DNA from 2 places in the Acidovorax sp. BLS4 genome. Region 2 is predicted to be linked to the other one. Evidence: predicted binding sites of a transcription regulator. Region 2 holds the regulator's gene; the other holds the start of a gene.

Region 1 (9,580 bases), 220 kb from region 2:
GGCCCGGCGAGAACTGGCTGTACACGCTGTAGCTCAGGCCGCGCTTTTCGCGCACTTCGCTGGTCAGCAGCGAGGTGAAGCCGCCGCCGCCCAGGATGTGGTTGCCCACCAGCAGGGCCAAAAAGTCAGGGTCGCGCCGCGCAAAGCCCGGCTGGCCGATCAGCACATGCGCCTGCGCCGAAGCGAAGGGAATGTCCTGCTGCACCGGCGCGGCCAGCGCCTGCACTTCGGGCACGGGCGGCAGCGGCTGGCAGGTGGCCGGATCGCGCGCGGGCATCTGCGACAGCAGCGTGGCCACCAGCGCCTGCGCCTGTGGGCGCGTGACGGCCCCGACGATGCTCACGCGGGCCCGGCAGGTTTCGACGTAGCGCCCATGGTAGGCCTGCATGTCCGCGATCTCGATGCGGCCCAGGGTTTCGGGTGTCGTGCGCTGGCCGTAGGGGTGGCTGCCGTACACCGCGCTGCCGAAGGCCTTGGCCGCGGCCGTGCCGGGGCGGGTTTCCGCCTCTTTCAAAGCGGCGGCCCAACGTGAACGCTCGCGCTGCCAGATGTCCTGCGGAAAGCTCGGCTGGGCCAGTTGCCGGGCTGCGAGCCGCGCCGCGCGGTCCAGCAGGTCGGGCTCGGTGAGCGAGCGCAGCGAAAAGCTCAGGCCGTCGCGGTCGGCCGCAGCCTCGAAGCTCGCGCCCAGATCGGCCCAGGCTTCGCCGAGCGCGTTTTCGTCCATGGCGGGCTCATCGCCCTGGGCGCGCACGCCCTTGGACGACATGGCCGCCACGGCACTCGCCAGGCCCGCCTGCGCGGCCGGGTCGCGGCGCGCGCCGGCATCGAAGTCCACCTGCACGTCGACCATCGGAATGGCCGGGCTCTCCACCAGCCAGACGCGGGCGCCGCTCGGCTCCGTCCAGTGCTGGATGGGCAGCAGCGCCCAGGCGGGGTGGGCCAGGCACAAGGCCCCGGCAAAGGCGAGGCACGCGCGTGCGGCCATGCGTTGGAAGGTTTTCATGGGGGGTGTCCTGCGCGTTCTCATCAATGCATCCGCCCGTCGGCGCCGGCTGCGGGGGCGGCGCGCTTGGCGCCAGGGGCCATGGGTTGCGGCAGCAGCGTGCCCACCGTGAGCTGGTCGTCGCCGAAGTAGCGGGCCGCCACCGATTGCACCTGGGCGGGCGTCACCGCGCGCAGCAGGGCGATCAGGCGCGCGTCGGCGTCGGGGGGCAGGCCCTGCACCCAGTTGCTGCCCAGGTCGCTGGCCTGGTTTTGCAGCGAATCGCGCTGGTAGATGGTGGAGGCCGCCCACTGCGTCTTCACGCGGGCCAGTTCGGCCTCGCTCACGCCTTCGCGGGCGATGCGGGCGACCTCGGCGCGCAGGGCGTCCTCGACCTGCTGCGGGGTCTTGCCGGGGGCCGGCACGCCGGTCAGCAGGAACACGCTGGGGCCGCGGCCCACGACGGAGGCGGAGCTGTCCGAACTGTCGGCCACACGGTCGGGGCCCTGACTCAAGGCGCGCTCCAGGCGCGCACCGTCGTAGCCGCTGAGCACGGCCGACAGCACCAGCAGCGACAACGCATCGCGGTCGCTATCGGCCATGTTCTCCAGGCGCGTGATGCTCGGCGCGCGGAACGCCAGGGCCACATAGGCCTGCTCGGCCGGCGCCTTGTAGGCGATGCGGCGGATGCCCTGCTGCACGGGCTCCACGCGCGGCTTGCGGGCCGGCACGGCGCGCACGGGAATGCGGCCGTAGTACTTTTCCGCCAGCACGCGGACCTTGTCGGGGTCCACGTCGCCGGCCACCACGACGACCGCGTTGGCCGGCACGTACCACTGGCGGTGGAAGGCGCGCACGTCGTCGGCGGTCATGGCATCGAGATCGCTCATCCAGCCGACGACGGGCCGGCGGTAGGGCGAGGCGATGAACGTGGCGGCGTAGAGCTGCTCGATGAGCGCGGCCCGGGGCTGGTCTTCGGTGCGCATGCGGCGCTCTTCCTTGACCACCTCGATCTCGCGCTTGAACTCGGCGTCGGGCCACTGGTTGTTGGCGAAGCGGTCGGCTTCGAGCTTCATCACGTCTTCCAGCCGGTTCGCGGGGATCTGCTGGTAATAGCCGGTGTAATCGCGGCTGGTGAAGGCGTTTTCCTGCCCGCCCAGCGCAGCCACGCGGCGCGAGAACTCGCCCGGCGGCACGGTCTTGGAGCCCTTGAACATCATGTGCTCCAGCGCGTGGGCCACGCCGGAGGTGCCATCCACCTCGTCCATCGCGCCGACCCGCAACCAGACCATGTGCACCGCCGTGGGCGCCCGGCGATCGGGCTGCACGAGCAGCTGCATGCCGTTCTTCAAGGTGAATTGCCGAACCCCCGTGGACGGCGGGCGCTGCGCCTGCGTGTCCTGGGCCGAGGGAGAAAGGGGGGTGGGAGCGGATGGCGGGGTTTGGGCCCCGGCATGCACGCAGGCCAGCAGGCCCAGAAGGGTGATAGCGCGTTTCATAGAATGGATGCGATTCTAAGAACCCTCCAATGTTCAGTTTTTTCAAGAAAAAGCCCGCCGCCCCCACCGAGCCGCAAGCCCCCCATCCCGCGGAGGCTGCGCCAGCGGTTTCCGTGCCTGCAACGCCCGCCGCCGACGCGCTCTCGCCGCCCTCCGCAGCCCCTTCGAGTGCCCCTGCGGCCTCCGGGGGTTTCGGGTGGCTGAAGAAACCGTTCGCCAAGGCGCCGGTGGAGGTGCCGGTGGCGCCGCCGCCCGTTGTCCATGCCCCGGTGCAGCCGCCAGCCCCGGTCGCGGCGCCCGCGCCCATCGCGCCTGCGGCACCCGTGGCACCCACGGCACCCGCGCCGGCTGCGGTTACACCCCCCTCTCCCGCACCCATCACGCCCCCCGTGGCTGCCCCTGTGATGGCACCGGTGCCGGCCCCGGCGGCCCCCACAGTGGCGCGTGTTCCTGCGCCTGTTTCCACGCCCGTCGTGCCGCCCGTGCATGCCCCGGCGGCGGTGCCCGCCGTGCCGGTCCCACCACCGGCGATGCCCACCCCGGCCGCACCGCCCTTGCAGCCCGCGCCCGCCGAGCGCAAGGGCTGGATGGACCGCCTGAAGAACGGCCTGCGCAAGACCGGCAGCAGCATCGCCACGGTCTTCACCGGCACCCAGATCAACGACGCGCTGTACGAAGAGCTGGAAGAGGCCCTGCTGATGGCCGACACCGGCGTGAAGGCCACGCAGCACCTGCTGGACGACCTCAAGCGCCGCGTCAAGGACACCAAGACCACCGATCCGGCCGCCGTGAAGGCTCTGCTGGCCGAGGCCCTGGCCGACCTGCTGCGGCCGCTGGAGAAATCGCTGGTCATCGGCCGCTACACGCCCACCGTGATCATGGTGGCGGGGGTCAACGGCGCGGGCAAGACGACCTCCATCGGCAAGCTGACCAAGCACCTGGCCAACGAGGGCGCGGCGGTTCTGCTGGCCGCGGCCGACACCTTCCGGGCGGCGGCGCGCGAGCAGCTCGGCGTCTGGGCCGACCGCAACACGGTCGAGATCGTGAGCCAGGACGGCGGCGATCCCGCAGCGGTGAGCTTCGATGCCGTCACCGCCGGCAAGGCGCGCGGCAAGGACGTGGTGCTGGTCGATACCGCCGGGCGCCTGCCGACGCAACTGCACCTGATGCAGGAGCTGCAGAAAATCAAGCGCGTGGTCACCAAGGCGGATGCGACGGCGCCGCACGAGGTGCTGCTGGTGATCGATGGCAACACGGGACAGAACGCACTGGCCCAGGTGCGCTCCTTCGACGATGCGCTGCAGCTGACCGGCCTCATCGTGACCAAGCTCGACGGCACGGCCAAGGGCGGCGTGCTGGCTGCCATCGCGCAGGAACGCCCCATTCCGGTGTACTTCATCGGCGTGGGCGAGAAGCTGGAAGACCTGGAAACCTTCAACGCCAAGGAATTCGCGCAAGCTTTGCTGACTTGACCGATCGGCGAACGGAGTCCGAAGCCCCTTGCCACGTGTGCCGGGGGCTGGGCGACCGGGACGGATTGGTGCCATCCGGTGAATTGATTGTTCACAAAACGAAGTTTTTGGATTTTTTCGCTACTAATTCAATAGCACTATACCCTTTGAATTGCTGCGCCGACGCCCTTTTTCCCGACAATAACGCATCTCCCACGTCCTACGCCGGTGCGGGAACTAGTCCCTTAGCACTCCCTCATATGGAGTGCTAACATGAATGTCATGGAAGAAAGGATCTCTGGAATGACGCTTCAATCTGGAACCGCAGCCACCGCTCTGGCTCCCGCCAATCCTTGGGCGCTCATCCCCCCCTTGGGCAATCTGGACGCCTACATCTCGGCGGTGAACCGCCTTCCGCTGCTCACGGCGGAAGAAGAGCGCACATACGCGCGCCAGCTCAAGGACAACAACGACGTGGATGCCGCTGGCCGCATGGTGATGTCGCACCTGCGTCTGGTGGTCTCCATCGCCCGCCAGTACCTCGGCTACGGCCTGCCCCACGGCGACCTGATCCAGGAAGGCAACGTGGGCCTGATGAAGGCCGTCAAGCGTTTCGACCCCGATCAGAACGTGCGCCTGGTGAGCTACGCCATGCACTGGATCAAGGCGGAGATTCACGAGTACATCCTGAAGAACTGGCGCATGGTCAAGGTGGCCACGACGAAGTCGCAGCGCAAGCTGTTCTTCAACCTGCGCTCGATGAAGCAGGGCTTCAAGGCCGATGCGGCCGCCGCCGATGCAGCCACCCATCGCGACACGCTCTCCGAGCGCGAAATCGATGCAGTGGCACAGCACTTGAACGTCAAGCGCGAAGAGGTCATCGAGATGGAAACCCGCCTGTCGGGCGGCGACGTGATGCTGGACCCCTCGCCCTCCGATGACGGCGAACAGGCCTACGGCCCCATCGCCTACCTGGCCGATGGTGCCCATGAGCCCACCGCCATGATCGAATCGCGCCAGCGCGATGCCCTGGCCACCGACGGCATCGCCGCCGCCCTCTCGGGCCTGGACGATCGCAGCCGCCGCATCGTGGAAGAGCGCTGGCTCAAGGTGAACGACGACGGCTCCGGCGGCATGACGCTGCACGAGCTGGCCGCCGTGTACGGCGTGAGCGCCGAACGCATCCGCCAGATTGAAGTGGCCGCGATGAAGAAGATGAAAAAGGCCCTGGTCGAGTACGCTTGACCGGCTGGCCACCCGCCTTCGCAGGCGGCTGGCATGGCGATAATCCCGAGCGCGCAATCCCCTGCGGATTGCGCGCTTTTTTCATGGGTGCGTCGGCTGCCGGTGCCCCCGATCTCCAAGGACACGACCCCCATGACTTTTCCTGCCGTTCGACGCCGCACGCTGATGGTGGCCCTTTCGCTCGCTGGCGCTCTGGGCACGGCCACGGCCCAATCGGCACCCGGCGCACTGGCGACGCCGGGGTGGCCGAGCAAGCCGCTGCGCATCATCGTGGGCTTTCCGCCGGGATCGTCGCCGGACCTGACGGCGCGCACGTTCTCCGAGCCGCTGGCGCAGGCGTTGGGCCATCCGGTGATCGTGGAAAACAAGGTAGGCGCGGGCGGCAACATCGGCGCCGATGCGGTGGCCAAGGCGACCGATGGCCACACCATCGGCCTGTTCATCAACGGCAACCTGACCATCGCCAAGCTGCTCAACCCGGCCGTGCCCTACGATCCGCAGAAGGACCTCGCGCCGCTGAGCCTGGTGGGCACTTCGCCGCTGGTGCTGACCGCCCCGGCCTCGCAGCCGGACGGGCCGGCCCATGCCGATGCGCGCGCGTTTCTCGCAGCGGCGCGGCAGGCCGGCAGCCGCTGGAGCTACGGCACGCCGGGCGTGGGAACGGTGGGCCACCTGGGCACGGAACTGCTCAAGGCCCGCGCCGGCATCGCGCCGGTGCACGTGCCCTACCCCGGCTACCCGCAGGTGGCCACGGGCATGCTGGGCGGACAGCTGCAGATGGCGCTGCTGCCGCCTGCGCTCGCCCTGTCGCAGGAACGCACGGGCAAGCTGCGCCTCATCGGCGTCACCTCGGCCGGTCGCAGCACGCTCGTGCCTGGCGTGCCCAGCCTGGCGGAGGCCGGCGTGCCGGACCTGAACCTGGAGATCTGGAACGCATTCGCGGCGCCGGCCACCATGCCCGCTGCGGTGCAGGCGCGGCTGTCGGCGCTGATCGCCGACATCGCCCGCAGCCCCGACGTTCGGGCCAAGCTGTTCCAGCAAGGCTGGCAGGTGGCCGGGACCTCGCCGCAGGGGCTGGCGAACCGCATCCAGGCGGACACCGCGCTCATGGCCCGCGTGATCCGCACACAGGGCATCCGGGCCGACTGACGCCCTGCCCCGGTGGGGCGCGCTGCGCCTCCACCGATGTTGATGCAGATCATGCCCCGCGGGGCCCGTGGCCGGCAGACTGGCGCCTTCGTGATTTCCAAGGCACGCCATGCAGCCCTTTCGCATCCTCGTCATCGGTGCCGGCCACACCGGCACCCCGCTGTTGCAGCAATTGCTGGCAGCGCCGTTCGTCTCCGTGCTCGGGGTGGCGGACCTGAACCTCTCCCTGCCCAGCATCGAGCTGGCGCGCAGCCACGGCGTGCCCGTGACCTCCGATTTCATGGGATTGCTGGCGGCGCACGGCAGCGCCGCGGACATCGTGATCGATGTGACGGGCCAGCCGGCGGTGCGTGACGCGCTGCGCCGGCACATGGTGGACACGGGCAACCAGCAGACGGTCATCCTGCACGAGACCATCGCGCTTTTGCTGATGTCGCTGTCGGCCGGCCAGCGCATCGAAAGCCGCCACGGCGAACTGGCCTACGCCTGAGCACCCGGTTCGCTCCGTCCGTCACCATCGCAAGCAATTGCTATTATTTTCATAGCGATATGCCGGGAGAAATCATGCCCTGGAGGCCGTTTTCGTGCTGAGTCTGCGCACCCGGCCCCACGGCACCACGCCGACCGAAGAGGGCGCGCCCCTGCCTCCGTGCCACACCTGCGCCGGCCGCTCGCACTGCCTGCTCGGCCGGGCCCCGCGCGAGGTGCAGATGGCGGGCCGCGTGGTGGAGCGGCGCTTTCGCAAGGGCGAAACGCTGGTGCGCCAAGGCCAGTCCGCGCCGGTGCTGCAGATCCTCAAGGTCGGTACGGTGCTGCTGCACCGCCGGGGCGCCGAAGGCATCGACCGGCCCGTGGGCCTGGCGGGCTGCGGCCATGCCCTGGGCACGACGGCGCTGTTCGCGGCGCCTGCGGAGCTGTCGGGCACGGCCCTGGGCGAGGGCCGGCTGTGCGAAGTGTCTGCAGAAGCGCTGCGCTCGGTCCACCACGGCGCCGCGGCACTGAGCTGGCTGGAGGCGCTGTCGCGCGAGAACGCGCGGGCGCAGGCACAGCTTGCGGACTGGTCGGGGCTGCTGCGCATGCGCGGGGCCACGGCGCGCCTGGCAAGCGCCCTGCTGTTGCTGGCCGATCTGCAGCGCAGCACGCTGGTGCGGCTGCCCACGCAGGCGATGCTGGCCGCGCTGCTGGCCACCACGCGCGAGACGGTGGCCCGGGGGCTCGCGCACATCGCCCAGACGGGCGGTCTGGTCCGGCATGACCGCTGGCACTGCGCCATCGTGCGGCCCCGCCTCGCGGCCCTGGCCCGCGGCATGGCAGAACCGGTGTCCGGCCCGGTGGCCAGTGCTGCCTGGTGCGCAGCGGCGGTGGTGAAGCACGCCGATGCGGCAGCGCCGCCGCCTCAGCCCTCGTTCAGCAGGGCCCGCACATCGGCGGCCAGCGCTTGCGCACCGCTGCCGTAGCGGTTGTACACGCGCAGGCGGCCGGCGGGGTCGTACACGTAGCTGCCGGCCGAGTGGTCCATGGTGTAGCTGGTGGGCGTCTTGCCGTCGACCTTCTTGTAGTAGATCTTGAAGTCCTTGGCCACGGCGGCCAGTTGCTCGGGGCTGCCACGCAGCGCGAGGAAGGTGGGGTCGAAGTTGGCCATGTAGGCCTTGAGCACCTCGGGCGTGTCGCGCTCCGGGTCCACTGTGACGAAGATGCCCTGGAGCCGGTCGCCGTCCGCGCCCAGCGAGCGCTTGACCTCCGCCAGTTCCACCATGGACGTGGGGCACACGTCGGGGCACTGGGTGTAGCCGAAGAACACCACCACGACCTTGCCCGCGAAGTCCTTGAGGTGGCGCGGCTGGCCGTTGTGGTCGGGCAGGGGCAGGTCCTTGGCGTAGTCGGCGCCGGTGATGTCCACGCCCTTGAACTCCGGGCCCTTCTTGGAGCACGCCGCCAACAGGCCACCAGCGCTGACCAGCAAAGCGCTGGCAGCGATTCTTTTAAGAGCAATGCGTTTGTTCATGGCGATCACAGCACGTAGTGGTCCACCAGCAGCGCGGCGAACAGCAGGCTCAGGTGGATGAGGGAAAAGCGGAAGGTCTCGCGGGCGAGCGCATCCGAGTAGCGGCGCCACAGCCGAAAGCCATAGGCGCAAAAGCCCAGGCTGAGCACCACGGCGGCGGCCAGGTAGATCCAGGAACTCATGCCGTACACGAAGGGCATGAGGCAGCCCGCGAAGAGGATCAGCGTGTACAGGAACACCTGCAGTCGCGTGAACTCGTTGCCGTGCGTGACGGGCAGCATGGGCAGGCCCGACTTGCGGTAGTCCTCCACGCGGTACAGCGCCAGGGCCCAGAAATGCGGCGGCGTCCACAGGAAGATGATGAGGAACAGGATGAGCGCCTCGGGCGCCACGTCGCCCGTCATGGCCGACCAGCCCAGCACCGGCGGCATGGCGCCCGAGGCGCCGCCGATCACGATGTTCTGCGGCGTGAGCGGCTTGAGGATCACCGTGTACACCACCGCGTAGCCGACGAAGGTGGCGAAGGTGAGCCACATGGTGAGCGGGTTGACCCACCGGTAGAGCACCAATGAACCCGCCGCGCACAGCGCCGCCGAGAACAGCAGCGTCTGCGTGTTGGACAGCTCGCCCTTGGCGGTGGGCCGCCAGGCGGTGCGTTTCATCTTCGCGTCGATGCCCTGCTCCACGATGCAGTTGAATGCCGCGGCGGCACCCGCCACGAGCCAGATGCCCGCACAGGCCACGGCCATGTGCGCCCACTGCGCGCCGCTGGGCATGCCGGGCACGGCCAGCACCATGCCGATGAAGGCGCAGAAAACGATCAGTTGGACCACGCGCGGCTTGGTCAGCGCATAGAACTGCGCCGCGCGCGACGGCATGCTGGCGATCGGAGGGGAGGTGGCGGGAGCAGCGCTCATGCGGAGATTCTCGTTGCGCCGGTGGGCGCGGTTGTCGTTGCGCTGACGGTCGCCGCCAGGGGGCGGGCGGCGCCCACGGCGCGGCTTGCGGCCAGGGCCCAGGTGAGGACCACGACCAGGGCCGCGGCGCCGCCGGTGTGCAGCACGGCAGCCACGAGGGGCCAGTCCAGCACCACGTTGGACAGGCCGGTGGCGAACTGCATCAGCGCCAGGCCCGCGATCCAGCGCGCCTGGGCCGGCAGCAGCGCGGCACGGTGCAGGCGCCAGGCCAGCAGCCCGAGGGCCAGCAGCACGGCGTAGGCCGCCAGCCGGTGCGCATAGTGGATGGCCGT
Region 2 (9,580 bases):
GCGCCAGTCCATTCTCCGCTCTGCCGTTGCAGCGGGCATTGCCGGCCTGCGGTCGGAAACCTCCCGCGTGATCAACATCCGCCGGCGCGATCTCGATGACCAGATGCTGGAGTTACGGAGCTTGCGGGGAAAGAATGCTTCCGTCATCGATTCCATGCGCACTCGGATCGAGCAGGAGCAGCGGGAGTTTGAGATGAGCACCGCGAAGATTCAGGCGGTGCGTGCAGTCCATCTCAAATTGCTGCGCGATATCTTCCATGAGCTCGGAGCCCGTTCACTGAAGGCTGAGCTGGCGCTGCTCACAGACGCATTGCAGCAAAAGGGACTGAAGCTGGGCGTGCGCAAAATCTATGCGGAGACCTTCCAGCGGCTGCAGGCCATCGTGGACAAGGCGCAATCTTCGGGCACTGAAATCCATGCCATGTTGGGCGGTACATTCCGACAGCTCAACACGGACTTTGGCTTTTCACTCCAAGTGCCTCCGACTCCGCAACTGGAGCCCTTCCTGCAGGAAATCGCGCAAATTGAGCAGCGGCATTTGCAGTACCTGGGCGTGGGCAATGCCCTCAAACTGGCGCAGCCTGAGTTCGCGCAGCGATTGGTCCGTGCGCTCGGCATGCGGCTTCGCACGGTGTTCGAGTCGGTTGCCAACGATTTGGAGCTGTGGAGCAAATCCGCAACAGCGCAACTGGATGCCCAACTAAGAGAGCGCAAACGCAGCTTTGCGCGTCGCATCGAAGCGGTGGACCGCATTCAGCACGCAGCAAGCGGTTTGGTCGAGCGCATTGCAGAGATTGAAATGGCCGAGCAGGAGTTGGGGCAGATGGAGGCGCGCTTGAATGAGATGACGGAGCAGCTCGCAGCCGTCCCGCGCGCCGAGCCGCCCCAGGTCAGCCCGCAAACGGCCCTGGCATGAGCGACATCCCGGAAATTGCCACCGATGTGGTTCGGTGGCAGGCGGTGCATGGCCGCAACCATTTGCCATGGCAGCAAACACGTGATCCTTATCGGGTGTGGCTGTCGGAAATCATGTTGCAGCAAACCCAGGTCGTCACCGTCTTGGGCTATTACGAACGCTTTCTGGCTCGATTTCCGGATGTGCAGTCGCTCGCAGCGGCAACGGAGGGCGAGGTGCTCGCTTTATGGAGCGGGTTGGGCTACTACAGTCGTGCACGAAATCTGCACCGCTGTGCTCAGAAAGTCGTGGATTTGCACGGGGGCGAGTTTCCCCGGACCGCCGAGGTATTGGCACAGTTGCCGGGAATCGGCCGCTCGACGGCAGGTGCGATAACCGCCTTCTGCTTTTCCGAGCGTGTTCCCATATTGGATGCAAATGTTCGCCGGGTGCTGACGCGAGTGCTTGGCTTCACGGCCGATTTGGCAATCGCCAAGAATGAACGTCTTCTTTGGGATCAGGCCTGTGCCTTGCTGCCAGTCAGTGATCTGCAGCATGCGATGCCGCGCTATACCCAGGGCCTGATGGATCTCGGGGCGACGGTGTGCACGCCAAAGAAGCCGACCTGCATGGTCTGCCCTTTGAACCGGCAATGCAAAGCCCGCCGCGACGGAGACCCCGAACGCTATCCCGTGCGGACCCGCAAATTGTCGCGTCGTGCGGAGTCGTGGTGGCTGATGCTGCTGCAGGACGGCAATGGGCGCGTCTTGCTCCAGCCGCGTCCCTCGAGCGGCATTTGGGCAGGTCTGCATTGCCTGCCGGTGTTCGAGGAGCGCGCAGCACTGCAAGCGTCATTGGCATCACGGCCTGCGCCGCTTCAGGATTTGGAGGGCTTTCTTCATGTCCTGACCCATCGGGATCTGCACCTCCATCCCGTGCGAATCCCGTGGCAGGCGGATTGGGGCCTTCCGGTGGACGGTGCCTGGTTCGGTGCTTCCGACTGGGACCGCTTGGGTATGCCAACGCCCATCCGAAAATTGCTGCTGAACCTATCCTGATTTTTTTCACGTCTCGCCACTCTGTGGCGAGACGTGAAAGTCACAGGCCGTCCAGCTCACGATGCCGCCGCAGGGTGGTCCAACGCTGGCTGAAGTGCACCGCCAGGCGCTCCACCAAATAAACCGAGCGGTGTTGCCCCCCCGTGCAGCCAATGGCCACGGTCACGTAGCTTCGGTGATTCTGCGCCAAAGGCTCCAGCCAGTGAGAAAGGAACTGCGCGATGTGCTCCTGCATCAGTTTCACATCAGCCTGGTGTTGCAAATAGTCGATGACAGGCTGGTCTTTGCCCGTCAATGCCTTTAACGCGGGCTCATAGTGGGGATTGGGCAGCATGCGCACGTCAAAGACGTAATCCGCATCGACAGGCACCCCGCGTTTGAATGCAAACGATTGGAAGACCAGCGTCAATTGCCCGGGCAGGGCGGGCATCAGGCTTTTGACGTAACCCTGCAATTGCGCTGCTCGAATGGCGCTCGTGTCGATGACATGGGACTGCTCACGCAACTCGGCCAGCAGTTCACGTTCCAGTTCGATGGTTTGCAGCAATGCGCGTTGGCCTTCCGTCCATTCGTCTCTGGAGAGGGGGTGGCGTCGGCGCGTTTCCGAAAATCGCCGGATCAATGTGTCGGTGGTGGCATCCAGAAACAGCGAATGGACGACCACGCCCTCGCCGCGCAGGCGTTTCAGTTCCTGCGGAACCAGCGGTAACGCGGTGGCGCTGCGAACATCCATTGCGATGGCAATCCGGTTGCCATGGTGCTGATGCTCCAGCGCCACGAAGGCGGCCAACAATTCCGGTGGCAGGTTGTCTACGCAGTAGTAGCCTGCGTCTTCCAATGCATGCAAGGCAACGGATTTGCCGGAACCCGCCATGCCTGTGATCAATACGACCTCTAGCGTCATTTCGTCATGCCTTGATCTGTGCGGGTTGGTTGCTGCTGAGCATTTCGCGTGCGTGCGCCATGGTCGCCTTCGACTGGCGTTCCCCTCCTAACATCCGAGCCATTTCGATCACGCGTTTTTCTCCCTTCGCCACGGTCACCTGACTGACGGTGTGCTGATCCTGACTGGTTTTTGCCACGATCAGATGGTGATCTGCACAGGCTGCCACCTGCGGAAGATGGGTAACGGCCAGCACCTGTCGATCGCGGCCCAACTGCTGCATCAGCCGACCCACCGTCTCGGCGACGGAGCCTCCGACGCCTGAGTCCACCTCGTCAAAAATCAGGGTAGGGGCCTCGCCCAACTGGCTTGTCGTCACGGAAATGGCCAACGATATGCGAGACAGCTCCCCCCCCGAAGCGACTTTGCCAACAGGCCGGGGCGTGGCGCCAGGATGCCCTGCGACCAGAAAAGAAACACTGTCGAGACCTTGAATGCCGGGTTCCGGTGTCGGTTCCAAAAGCACCTCAAACCGCCCGCCCACCATGCCCAGGCCCTGCATGGCTTGTGTGATTGATTGGGCAAGCCTTGGTGCTGCGGCTGTCCGCTGCCGGGACACAGCCTGCGCCGCCTTGCGATAGGCTGTACCACTGGCCTGTTCGGCCGCATTGAGCGCTTCCAGGTCTGCTGCCGTCTCCAGTTTGGAGAGTTCCGCTTTCCATCCCTCCAGCAGTGCCGGCAACTCCGATGGCGTCCGCTTGTATTTGCGTGACAACGAAATCCACAGCGACAGGCGTGAATCCAACTGTTCAAGTCGCTCGGGATCGAGTTCCGTGTGCCGGAGATAGCTTTGCAAGGAGTGAGCCACATCGGCCGCTTGGTCCATGCACGACTGAAGCACCTCTCCCATCGCCTTGAATTCGGGATCGAGGGTTTGCTGCTCCTGCAGCAGATGGCAGGCGCGGCTCAACTGAGTCTGTGCACCGGACTCTTCATCCTCCAGCGCGGACAGGGCCGTTTGCGCGCTGTCCAGCAAGGCTTGGGCGTGGGAAAGGCGGCTGTGCTGGGTGTTGAGTTCTTCCCACTCGCTGGATGCCGGACCCAGCTTTTCGACTTCACTGATCTGCCACTGCAGTCGTTCCCGCTCCTGTTGCAGGGTATGTCTGGCCGCTTCTGCTTGCGCTACCGCTTTGCGGTCGTCACGCCAGCGAGTCCAAAGCGGCTCCAGCGCCGCAGTGCTGATGCCGCCATAGGCATCCAACAGGCTGCGAACGGCATCCTGGCGCGTCAAGCTCTGCCATGCGTGCTGGCCATGGATATCGAGGAGATGCGCCCCCACGGTCCGCATTTGGGTAGCGGTTGCTGGAATGCCGTTCATCCACGCACGGCTTTTTCCTTGCCGATCGATGGTTCGGCGAAGCAGCAGGCTTTCCTCCTGCGGTATGCCTGCTTCATCAAGCCATGCAGACAAACTGGATGGGCAATCGAATTCAGCGCAGATGTCCGTACGCTCGGTTCCCTCGCGAATCACTCCGGCATCGGCGCGGCCGCCCAGCAGCATTTGCAAGGCATCGATCAGGATGGATTTGCCTGCACCCGTTTCTCCGGTCAGCACCGTAAATCCTTTGTGAAGATCCAGGTCCAGGACATCCACGATGACGAAATCGCGCAATGCGATCCGTTTGAGCGCCATCTATGAGCCCCCTTCATTCCAGCGCAATTTTTTGCGCAACGTAGCAAAGTAGTTCCAGCCTCGAGGGTGCAAGAAGCGCACGCAGTGCTCCGACCGCCGAACCACAATCCGATCGCCATGCTGGAGCGATGCCAGCGACTGCATGTCGAAATTGGCGCTGACGTCCCGGCCCCCTACGACTTCCACCGCAATGTCGGTCGAATCCGGCAGCACGATGGGTCGATTGGACAGCGTATGGGGTGCGATGGGGACCATCACCCAACCAGGAATCGCAGGGTGCAGCATTGGGCCTCCCGCGGAGAGCGCATAGGCAGTAGATCCAGTGGGCGAAGCGATGATCAGCCCGTCTGCCCTTTGGTTCGAGACGAAATGCCCACCCACTTCCACCCGCAATTCGACCATGCCGGAAGTGGAGCCACGATTGACTACGACGTCGTTGAGTGCCAGTGCTTCAAATACGCATTCGTCCTGACGCATCACGCAGGCATGCATGAGGGGCCTGGCGTCTTCTTCGTACTCGCCATGGAGCATCGGCCTCAGTGCTGAAGCGTGCTCACCCAAAGGGATATCGGTGATGAAGCCCAGACGTCCCTGATTGATGCCGATCAGCGGAATTTTGTAGGGGGCCAATTGCCTACCGATGCCCAGCATCGTGCCGTCTCCCCCGATCACCATCCCCAGATCGCACTCCTTGCCGATCTGTTCCACCGGCATCGCAGGATAGTCAGAAATGCCGGTGTTGTTCGCCGTTTCCTGTTCCAGAATGGGTTCACAGCCTTCATTTCTGAGGAACTGGGCAACCTCTTGTACGGCATTGCGCGAACTGTCAGAAATAACGCTGGAAGTGAGCGGCTGGTACTTGCCGAAGAGTGCGACCCGTGTGAACCTGAGCTTCATTGGGAAATTAGATCATTAAAATGATTCAATGCTTGATGATCGTGCCAAGTTGTTGCTGAAGGCGCTCGTAGAGCGCTACATAGCCGATGGCCAACCCGTGGGTTCGCGTACGCTGTCGCGCGCGTCCGGTCTCGACCTCTCTCCCGCCACCATCCGTAACGTGATGGCCGATCTCGAAGAGATCGGACTGATCGCAAGCCCGCACACGTCTGCCGGCCGAATTCCGACGGCCAAAGGGTATCGCCTGTTCGTTGACACCATGTTGACAGTGCAGCGCGAACAGCTGTATTCGCCGCAACTGGCTGCAGAGCAGCCGCAAAAGGTGATTGCCAACGCGGCGCATTTGTTGTCCAGCCTGTCCCAGTTCGTGGGCGTTGTCATGGCGCCCCGACGTGCCTCGGTGTTTAGGCACATCGAATTCTTGAGATTGTCCGAAAAGCGGCTTCTGGTCATCATCGTCTCTCCTGAAGGAGACGTGCAGAACCGCGTGATCTTCACCGATGTGGACTACTCACAATCGCATCTCGTGGAGGCGGCCAATTTCCTGAACAGCCACTATTCCGGAATGGACATGGAGCGGGTGCGCGAGCGCTTGAAGACGGAGGTGGATCAGCTGCGGGAGGAAATCGGCTCGCTGATGCAGGCGGCTGTCAACGTCGGGTCCGAAGCGATGGCGGAGTCTCAGGACAATGTGGTGATTTCTGGCGAGCGCAACCTGCTGGCAGTGAGTGATTTTTCCAACGACATGGGCAACCTGCGGCGTGCTTTCGACCTGTTCGAACAGAAGACGCAGATCCTGCGTTTGCTCGATGTTTCCAACCGTGCAGATGGCGTACGCATCTTCATTGGGGGAGAGAGCCAGATCGTCCCTTTTGAGGAGCTTTCGGTAGTCACCTCTCCATATGAAATAGACGGGCAAGTCGTAGGCACACTGGGGGTCATCGGGCCCACCCGAATGCCGTACGACAGGATGATCCAGATCGTGGACATCACGTCCAAGCTGGTTTCCAACGCGCTGAGTTACCGCAAGTAAGCACATACAATTGGCGCGGGGGGCGTTAGCTCAGTTGGTTAGAGCAGAGGACTCATAATCCTTTGGTCGCGGGTTCAAGTCCCTCACGCCCTACCAGTTCAACGGGCTTGATTGCTGTTCATGGCCATTCCTCGCGTGCCTGTTCAGGCGCATTGCGTGGACATGAGAGTTGAGATGTCTGCGTTTTCTGCAAACGAAGCCAAGCAGCTATCAAAAGATGGGTTAGAATTTAAGTCTTGCTTGATTGCGAAGTTCGTCACAGAGTTCGTGTAAAAATCAAAACAAGAAATGAATGATGGCGTTGAAAACATGCTATAATTCAAAGCTTAGCGGCTGTAGCTCAGCTGGATAGAGTACTTGGCTACGAACCAAGGGGTCGTGGGTTCGATTCCTGCCAGCCGCACCAAACGGTAAGCCCTAGAACAGTGATGTTCTAGGGCTTTTTCCGTTGGGGATTCGAATGCTCTCTGCATCAAAATGCACCCATGAGCAAGGCATTCACCAAAGAATCGGATCAGTCCGATGACGAAGATTTTTCCCCTGCACCCCTTCCTGCGGGTAGCAAGAACTACATCACCCCTTCCGGTTACGCCAGGCTGCGCGATGAACTACTGGATCTCATCGACAACGAGCGGCCCAAGATCGTTGAAGTGGTTCATTGGGCTGCAAGCAATGGGGACCGTTCGGAGAACGGGGACTACCTGTACGGCAAGAAACGCCTGCGCGAAATTGATCGCAGGATTCGGTTCCTGACCAAACGACTCGAAATTGCCGAGGTGGTCGATCCCGCCATCCACGCCGGAAGTGATCAGGTGTTCTTTGGTGCCACGGTCCACTATGCGGACGATGAAGGCGTCGAGCGCACCATCACGATCCTGGGAATCGACGAAGTCGAGACGGGCCTGGCGCAAGTCAGTTGGGTGTCGCCGGTGGCTCGGGCCTTACTGAAGGCCCGCGAAGGGGATCAGGTTCAGTTGGCCACGCCAGGTGGCACGCGGACGCTGGAGGTTTTGGACGTCCGCTATCCCCAACCGGTGGCATAGGGAGCAAGGTGCCTGCCTCACCCCTGGGGCAGCACGCGGAAGGCGCGAAGCACTGCGGGCGTTCGGCGCAAATTGCGCAAGGAGGCCTCGACGTGTGACTGGTCTCGTGCAGCGATGACAAAACGCAAATCGGTCGTGTCCATGGCGGCTTCATCGTCCATGTCGACGTGAACGATGTCCGCTTCGGAGCTCGCCAGTTCGGCGGCGATGCGTGCCAAGACGCCCTTGCCGTTGGCCACGGTCACAACGATGCCGGTTTCGAACATGCGCGTGGGCTCATCGGCCCAGTCCACCGCGATAAAGCGCTCGCTGTCCTTGTGCTGAAGCTTTTTCGCCACGCTGCATTGGGCGTTATGAACCACCAGCCCTTCACCGCGCCCCAGGTAGCCGACGATGGGGTCTCCCGGTACCGGGCGGCAGCAATTCGCGTATTGAACGGATGCGTTCTCGCTGCCGTCCAAAGTCACGCCACCTTGCGACAGGGTTTCGTGGGATGAATACCTTTCACGGGTCAGCAACAGGGCATCGGGTCGGTGTCCATGCTCCGTCATCAGCACCATGAGTCGTTTCGCCACGATGCCCGCGATGCGTTTGCCCAGACCGATGTCGGTCATGAGTTCATTGCGTGTTCGATTGCCTGTGAAGCGGAGCAGCTTGTCCCACAGTGCCTGGTTCTCCGACTCGGTCGGCAGGCGTTCCAGCCCTTCGGCCCTCAGGGCCTGGGTCAGCAGCTTCTCTCCCAGTCCCGCTGATTCAGTATGGGCCAGCGTTTTGAGGTAGTGGCGAATCTTCGAGCGTGCGCGACCCGTGCGCACGAAGCCCAGCCAGGCGGGATTGGGTGTGGACACCGGCGCTGTGATGATCTCCACCACATCGCCGTTCTTGAGCTCGGTCCGCAAGGGGACCTGCTCGTTGTTGATCTTGGCGGCCGTGGTGCGGTCACCCACATTGCTGTGGATGGCATAGGCGAAATCGACCACCGTGGCGCCCCGTGGCAGTGCCATGATCTGGCTCTTGGGGGTGAAGACATAGACCGCATCGGGGAACAGGTCGACCTTCACATGGTCCCAGAACTCCGCGGCATCCCGCGTTTCGTTCTGAATGTCGAGCAGTGACTGGAGCCACTTGGTGCCAAGGCGCTCCGCGGCCGATCCGTCGGCGTCCTGTGCTTTGTACAGCCAATGGGCGGCCACGCCGGCTTCCGCCACCACGTGCATTTCCTCGGTGCGCATCTGGAATTCGATGTTGACTCCGGAAGGTCCGACCAAGGTGGTGTGCAGCGATTGGTAGCCGTTGAGCTTGGCGATGGCGATGTGGTCCTTGAACCGCCCAGGAACAGGCTTGTACATCTGATGCAGCACGCCCAGTGCCGTGTAGCAATCGACCACGGTCGGCACGATCACCCGAAAGCCGTAGATGTCCGTGACCTGGGCAAAGCTCAGGTGCTTGGTGTCCATCTTCTGGTAGATGGCATAGAGTGTTTTCTCGCGGCCTGCGAGGCGGGCTTTCATGCCCAGCTTCGAAAACGCGGTGTCGACCTCGGTTTGAACCCGCTGCACGATATCGCGCCGCCGGTTGCGTGATTTATTCACTGCCTTGGACAGGGTCGCGTAGCGCCAGGGGTGGAGATGCCGGAATGACAGATCCTGCAGCTCCCGGTAGGTCTGGTTCAGCCCAAGCCGGTGGGCGATAGGGGCATAGATCTCGAGGGTTTCGGAAGAAATGCGGCCCCATTTGCTGCGCGGCATGTCCGAGAGCGTGCGCATGTTGTGCGTGCGGTCGGCCAGCTTGATCAGAATGACCCGTACATCGCGGGCCATTGCCAACAGCATCTTGCGGAAGGACTCGGCCTGGTTCTCTTCGCGGGTGTTGAACTGAAGCTTGTCGAGCTTGGTGAGGCCATCCACCAATTCGGCCACCGGCAGGCCGAAGCGATCGATGAGATCGGACTTGGTGACGCCGCAATCTTCCATGGCGTCGTGCAGCAGTGCCGCCATCAGCGCCTGGCCATCCAGCTTCCAGGTGGCGCACTGGGCCGCCACTGCGATGGGGTGGGTGATGTAGGGCTCGCCACTGTT

The links. Region 2 encodes HrcA, which represses chaperone genes, less so after heat shock. Its sites were predicted from a motif close to TTAGCACTCNNNNNNNNNGAGTGCTAA; they were not measured.
Positions count from the first base shown of each region.
Region 1: the regulator HrcA is predicted to act here: its motif matches at 4,178-4,204, upstream of rpoH (RNA polymerase sigma factor RpoH).

Region 1 covers NZ_CP136797.1:355,544-365,123, reverse strand. The annotation lists gene R1Z03_RS01730 (pitrilysin family protein) at 1-1,003, opposite strand, end outside; gene R1Z03_RS01725 (pitrilysin family protein) at 1,027-2,481, opposite strand; gene ftsY (signal recognition particle-docking protein FtsY) at 2,511-3,953, shown strand; gene rpoH (RNA polymerase sigma factor RpoH) at 4,236-5,177, shown strand; gene R1Z03_RS01710 (tripartite tricarboxylate transporter substrate-binding protein) at 5,310-6,326, shown strand; gene R1Z03_RS01705 (oxidoreductase) at 6,436-6,816, shown strand; gene R1Z03_RS01700 (Crp/Fnr family transcriptional regulator) at 6,911-7,783, shown strand; gene R1Z03_RS01695 (SCO family protein) at 7,723-8,331, opposite strand; gene cyoE (heme o synthase) at 8,337-9,248, opposite strand; gene R1Z03_RS01685 (COX15/CtaA family protein) at 9,245-9,580, opposite strand, start outside.
Region 2 covers NZ_CP136797.1:578,047-587,626, forward strand. The annotation lists gene R1Z03_RS02745 (dynamin family protein) at 1-916, shown strand, start outside; gene mutY (A/G-specific adenine glycosylase) at 913-1,953, shown strand; gene rapZ (RNase adapter RapZ) at 1,994-2,857, opposite strand; gene recN (DNA repair protein RecN) at 2,862-4,529, opposite strand; gene R1Z03_RS02765 (NAD kinase) at 4,530-5,426, opposite strand; gene hrcA (heat-inducible transcriptional repressor HrcA) at 5,455-6,459, shown strand; tRNA gene R1Z03_RS02775 (tRNA-Ile) at 6,479-6,555, shown strand; tRNA gene R1Z03_RS02780 (tRNA-Arg) at 6,789-6,865, shown strand; gene greB (transcription elongation factor GreB) at 6,945-7,502, shown strand; gene R1Z03_RS02790 (bifunctional (p)ppGpp synthetase/guanosine-3',5'-bis(diphosphate) 3'-pyrophosphohydrolase) at 7,520-9,580, opposite strand, start outside.